DNA from 2 places in the Paenibacillus nuruki genome. Region 1 is predicted to be linked to the other one. Evidence: a T-box and tRNA genes for the amino acid it is inferred to sense, from the RefSeq annotation. Region 1 holds a T-box; the other holds one or more tRNA genes.

Region 1 (3,260 bases):
AGTCTTCGGTTACTTTTTTGATCGTTTTGTGAGCGGTACGTTTGAAAGCTTCATCACCTTCACTGTCAGTGATCTTCGGATTCAATTGTCCTTCATCATTGATAAATAGACGCCATACACGAGATAAGAAGCGGTACATGCCTTCTACACCATTTTCATTCCAAGGCTTCGTTGCTTCCAGTGGTCCCATAAACATTTCATATAGACGTAATGTATCTGCGCCATATTCATTGACGATATCATCTGGATTAATCACGTTACCACGAGATTTACTCATTTTCTCGTTATTATTACCTAAAATCATGCCCTGATTCACAAGTTTTTGGAAAGGCTCTTTCGTATCGACTACACCGATATCGTATAGTACTTTATGCCAGAAACGAGCGTACAACAAGTGAAGAACAGCGTGCTCTACACCGCCGATATATAGATCAACAGGTAACCATTCTTTTTGCTTCTCTGGTGAACACAAAGCATCATCATTGTGTGGATCGATATAACGCAAGTAATACCAGCAACTACCTGCCCACTGTGGCATTGTATTTGTTTCACGGCGTGCTTTCATTCCTGTTTCAGAATCAATCGTCTCTACCCAGTCCGTGATATTAGCGAGTGGTGATTCGCCTGTACCTGAAGGTTTGATTTGATCAATATCAGGAAGCAATAAAGGCAATTCAGATTCAGGAACAGTCTTCATCGTCCCATCTTCTAAATGCAAAATAGGAATAGGCTCTCCCCAGTAGCGTTGACGGCTGAACAACCAATCACGTAGACGATAAGTGACTTTACCTTGTCCTTTGCCACTTTCTTCAAGCCATGCAATCATTTTAGCAATCGCATCGGTTGTATTTAATCCATTTAAGAAATCAGAATTTACATGTTCGCCTTCGCCTGTGTACACTTCTTCTTGTACACTACCACCAGCTACCACTTCTTTAATTTCCAAATTGAATTTCTTCGCAAATTCCCAGTCACGAGCATCATGGGCAGGAACAGCCATAATAGCGCCTGTACCGTAACCTGCAAGAACATAATCAGCGATCCAGATTGGTAATTTTTCTCCACCTGCTGGATTAATCGCATAAGCACCTGTAAATACGCCTGTTTTATCTTTTGCCAAATCAGTACGCTCCAGATCACTCTTATGCGTTGCTTGGTCTTGGTAAGCTTTAACAGCCGCTTTTTGTTCAGGTGTTGTAATCAGGTCTACTAATTCGTGTTCAGGAGCTAATACGCAGTATGTTGCACCGAATAATGTATCTGCACGAGTTGTAAATACCGTTAGATTCTTATCTGTACCTTCGATATCAAAATGAACTTCTGCACCGACAGATTTGCCGATCCAGTTACGCTGCATATCTTTGATACTTTCTGTCCAATCCAATTCTTCCAAATCATCTAACAGACGCTCTGCGTATTCAGTGATGCGTAACACCCATTGACGCATCGGTTTGCGGACAACCGGATGTCCTCCACGTTCACTTTTGCCATCAATAACTTCTTCATTCGCAAGTACTGTTCCTAATGCTTCACACCAGTTCACAGCTACTTCGTCTACATAAGCAAGCCCTTTATTATACAGTTGGATAAAGATCCATTGTGTCCATTTGTAATACTGTGGATCGGTTGTACTGATCTCACGATCCCAATCATAAGAGAAACCTAGTGATTTAATTTGACGACGGAAATTATCAATATTTTTGAATGTAATATCACGAGGATGTTCACCTGTATCCATCGCGTATTGTTCTGCCGGTAGACCAAAAGCATCCCAGCCCATTGGGTGAAGAACATTAAAACCGCGCATCCGTTTGTAACGAGACACGATATCTGTTGCTGTGTACCCTTCAGGATGCCCTACATGTAGTCCTGCTCCAGATGGGTAAGGGAACATATCCAAAGCATAAAATTTTGGCTTACCTGGTTCTTCTTGTGTTTTAAATGTTTTGTGCTGATCCCAATATCCTTGCCACTTTGGTTCGATCTGCTGTGGATGATAACCGGGTTGAGCTGTTTTTGAATCTGTCATCAATGTGTCCTCCTTCGGTCTTAAAGACCGTTTGTGTCTGTGGTGTAGATTAATTTCGTTCTGTTTTACTGCGCATATGCGACAAAAAAACCTCTCATCCATAGCGCATAATATCGCTAGGGACGAGAGGTTGTGTCTCGCGGTACCACCCTAGTTAGTGAACAAGCATACTTTGCTATTCACTCACTTAGTTGCCTGATAACGGTAGGAAGCCGATGTCGTTCAGAACTATCATAACAACGCTGACTATGTATCGCTAACGATCACAGCGTGCCACATATTCTTGCAACATATCTCCAAGGTGAGTTCATACCAGTATCATATCGACTTGCACCACCCGTCGACTCTCTATCATTACATGCTTACTGATATTACTATTCCTTTTCACTGAGCATTGTATTATAAAATATAACAATAGTTCTATTTTAAAAAATTCACCTGTGAAAGTCAATGATTACGCAATATTCTCTTGCACTTTGCGTTTGCCTGCTAATTTGGCGGCATCTTCTTCAGGTGTTGTAATAAATTTGGTAATAATTGCGCTGATAAAATAAAGGATAGCAAATATCCATACGACCCCTTCTGCACCGATCGTACCAATAAAAGCAAAAGCAATTGCAGGCGCAATAAATGCAGATAACCCCGCACCTAGATTCACGATCGACATGGCAGGCCCTTTATTTCCACCTGCAACCGATGGAGCAAGTGCAGCGATTGGAACATAACCGGCTAATAATCCACCCCAGATAAATCCAACAATCGTTGTAATCCACAAATTACCGTTCGTCCATTCAGGAACATAGAATAGTAATAATGTGAAAATTCCACATCCCACTCCACCAAACCACATCACCGTCTGTCTCCAACCAAACTTGTCACCGATAATCCCGAATAGTAGATTGAATACGATATTACCTAAAAAAATCGTTCCCCAAATATTGAGCCATGTACCGGTTTGTATACCGTACTGTGCCATATGTAATGGTAAAAATACAGGGAATCCGTAGGAACCTACACTATTGATAACCCGTACGATCCCACTCAATCCGACTTTGGGATGCGTTTTGACAATGGTTAAGCCTTTGCTGAGTTCACGTAATGTTTCACGGGCATTGCCTGCTTTTTTCGGTAAGCGATCACGATTGATTAACAAAGCAAAAATAGCTCCGATTCCTGCAAGTACTACAGCACTCCATAATGTCTGCATATACCCTAGATGTTTGATTGCATA
Region 2 (3,260 bases), 340 kb from region 1:
TTCCGCCAGGAGCATCGCTGGGTAGCTACGTGCGGAAGGGATAAGCGCTGAAAGCATCTAAGCGTGAAGCCCCCCTCAAGATGAGATTTCCCAGTATGTAAGACCCCTTGTAGACGACGAGGTTGATAGGTTGGGGGTGGAAGTGCCGCAAGGCATGGAGCTGACCAATACTAATCGGTCGAGGGCTTATCCAAAATCTACAAACGCGGTGTTTCAGTTTTCGGATTCAGTTTTCAGGGAGCAACACAGCCTGACTGTTTGGTAATGATGGCGGAGGGGTTCCACACGTACCCATCCCGAACACGACCGTTAAGCCCTCCAGCGCCGATGGTACTTGGACCGCAGGGTCCTGGGAGAGTAGGACGTTGCCAAGCAGAGCAGTACAGATTGACCGTTTCAAGGAGCGATCCGAGGAGACGGTGACTATTCCCTGATAGCTCAGTTGGTAGAGCACTCGACTGTTAATCGAGTTGTCACAGGTTCGAGTCCTGTTCGGGGAGCCATATGGAGAGGTGTCCGAGCTGGCCGAAGGAGCACGATTGGAAATCGTGTAGGCGTCACAAGCGTCTCGAGGGTTCGAATCCCTCTCTCTCCGCCAGAGGCCGTTTTATTAGAGAAAATTAATTAGTTTTAAATTAACTTGTTCTTAAAGTAATAAGATGTTAATATGTAAAGTGTTGGTTTTATTGTGGCCCGTTGGTCAAGTGGTTAAGACACCTCCCTTTCACGGAGGTAACAGGGGTTCGAGTCCCCTACGGGTCATATTTACTTCTTGGAGATTTAGCTCAGCTGGGAGAGCATCTGCCTTACAAGCAGAGGGTCGGCGGTTCGATCCCGTCAATCTCCACCATAGAATTTTATAGCAAGTATTAATGACGCGGGGTGGAGCAGTCCGGTAGCTCGTCGGGCTCATAACCCGAAGGTCACAGGTTCAAATCCTGTCCCCGCAATTAATCTGGAACCGTGGTGTAGGGGTTAACATGCCTGCCTGTCACGCAGGAGATCGCGGGTTCAAATCCCGTCGGTTCCGCCATTTTCTTTAAAAGAAAATTGGCTCGATCATAAGTAATGCAATGAATATTACATTGCGGACGTGGCTCAGCGGTAGAGCATCGCCTTGCCAAGGCGAGGGTCGTGGGTTCGATTCCCATCGTCCGCTCCAATATTTTCTACATTTTATTTGCGCCCTTAGCTCAGCTGGATAGAGCGTTTGACTACGAATCAAAAGGCCAGGAGTTCGAATCTCTTAGGGCGCGCCATTTTTATCTTGATTGGCCGGTGTGGCGGAATTGGCAGACGCGCGCGACTCAAAATCGTGAGGGAAACCGTGGGGGTTCGAGTCCCTTCACCGGCATATTATTTATCGGGACGTAGCTCAGCTTGGTAGAGCACCTGGTTTGGGTCCAGGGGGTCGCATGTTCAAATCGTGTCGTCCCGATACTAAAAAACCATTGATCATTATGATCAATGGTTTTTTTATGTTTATTTTAAATTCATATTTATTTTAAATATAGCTGTAGAACTATAAAAACTTTTTACTCTGAAAGATATACAATAATTAAAATATAAACAACAGAATATAAAATAGTAGCCATTACAGATATATAAAAGTAGATATTAAAAGCAAATAAGAATGTATAAAACGAATAGAAAAATGATAATAAATATTAATGAACACTAGAATATAACTAACGACTTAATTATAGGGATACATATAGATGGAGTTATAAATAATTATCATTTTAGTTGAAATACTCCGAAGTTGTTTCGAAAATACAATTGATATAACTTCAATGAAATTTTGTTATTTTATTAACTCAAGTTGATTTATATTTGCTATAATAAAATGAAAGAGATACATATGTTCGCCTATTGAGGTCAAATCGAATATATGATTAAGATTATGATTTCTAGCGATGATATGGTTAAATCCTGATAGTTAAATGATTTAGTTTATACTAGCTAGGTGATTTAATGTGCGATATACAGAATAGATTTATTTTGTATAAAAGTTGTCTTATATATTCAAGTAAGATCATTAATACTTATGGGGTACAACAAGGGAGCGATAGATTTGCGTGTTATGGGAATTGATCCCGGGATTGCGATCGTTGGGTTTGGATTTATTGATAAAAACGGAAGTAAGTTGACTCCTGTTCAATACGGATGTATTCAAACGGAAGCTCATACACCGGATGAGGATAGATTATTACATGTCTATGAAGGTACAGTGCAATTGATTGAGAAATATCAGCCAGACACTGTAGCTTTTGAAAAACTCTTTTTTAATCGGAATGTAACCAATGCGATGTCTGTTAGTCAGGCACGTGGAGTGATGATATTAGCTGCTAAACAAAAGGGATTACCTATTGCAGAATATACACCAATGCAAGTAAAACAAGCTGTTGTTGGTTATGGTAAAGCTGAAAAAAGACAGGTTCAAGAAATGATTCGAATGTTTTTAAATTTGCAAAAAATTCCGAAGCCTGATGATGTGGCTGATGCGTTAGCTGTTGCTGTATGTCATGCGCATTCTTATTTGCTAAACTCCAAGATAAATGAGGTATTGAAAAAATGATTGATTTTTTGCGCGGACCGATTGTCCATTTGGAGAATGAATATGTGATTGTAGATATGCAAGGAATCGGGTATCGTGTGTTTTGCCCTAATCCTTATGCATGGATGAAAGAAGCAGGCGAAGTGACTATCTACACTCATCATTATGTACGTGAAGATGCGATTCAACTTTTTGGATTTCCTACTCGTGATGAACAGAAGTTATTTCGTAAATTGATTGAGGTGTCAGGAATTGGCCCACGTGTAGCACTTGGGATTTTGAGTGGTGGTAGTCCAGAGGGTGTAGTTACTGCTATTTATCAAGAAAATATTACGTTCTTGACCAAATTGCCTGGGATTGGTAAAAAGACAGCACAACGTATGATTTTGGACTTAAAAGATAAACTAGGTGGTATTGGAGATTCTCTGATTACTACAGGGTTATTTGCTCCGGCGATATCTACAAATACTTCTGGAGAAGTATGGCCTGAAGTGCGCGATGGACTGAAAGCATTAGGATATACGGATACCGAATTAGATCGAATCTGGCAAACGTTGAAACACGAGGTATTCCCTGATGATACAGCCGATGATGTGATGAAGAGAGCACTAAAAATGTTGTATACTGGCTAATACAATCATTATGCTAAAATAAATCAAAAGAATAGAAATTCAATATATTTCAGTCTATTTGAGAGTAAAGA

The links. A T-box is a leader RNA that pairs with one kind of tRNA and senses whether it is charged. The one in region 1 lies ahead of leuS (leucine--tRNA ligase), so its partner is inferred to be a tRNA-Leu.
Region 2: it has a tRNA-Leu gene. The T-box ahead of leuS (leucine--tRNA ligase) is inferred to sense a tRNA for this amino acid. The anticodon was not compared.

Annotation. Positions count from the first base shown of each region.
Region 1 is NZ_OY725677.1:727,025-730,284, reverse strand. It holds gene leuS (leucine--tRNA ligase) at 1-2,029, opposite strand, end outside; T-box leader at 2,145-2,426, opposite strand; gene RCP16_RS03305 (MFS transporter) at 2,484-3,260, opposite strand, start outside.
Region 2 is NZ_OY725677.1:389,137-392,396, forward strand. It holds rRNA gene RCP16_RS01915 (23S ribosomal RNA) at 1-194, shown strand, start outside; rRNA gene rrf (5S ribosomal RNA) at 258-374, shown strand; tRNA gene RCP16_RS01925 (tRNA-Asn) at 428-503, shown strand; tRNA gene RCP16_RS01930 (tRNA-Ser) at 507-598, shown strand; tRNA gene RCP16_RS01935 (tRNA-Glu) at 691-762, shown strand; tRNA gene RCP16_RS01940 (tRNA-Val) at 775-850, shown strand; tRNA gene RCP16_RS01945 (tRNA-Met) at 877-950, shown strand; tRNA gene RCP16_RS01950 (tRNA-Asp) at 958-1,033, shown strand; tRNA gene RCP16_RS01955 (tRNA-Gly) at 1,088-1,162, shown strand; tRNA gene RCP16_RS01960 (tRNA-Arg) at 1,183-1,259, shown strand; tRNA gene RCP16_RS01965 (tRNA-Leu) at 1,275-1,354, shown strand; tRNA gene RCP16_RS01970 (tRNA-Pro) at 1,365-1,438, shown strand; gene ruvC (crossover junction endodeoxyribonuclease RuvC) at 2,075-2,578, shown strand; gene ruvA (Holliday junction branch migration protein RuvA) at 2,575-3,189, shown strand.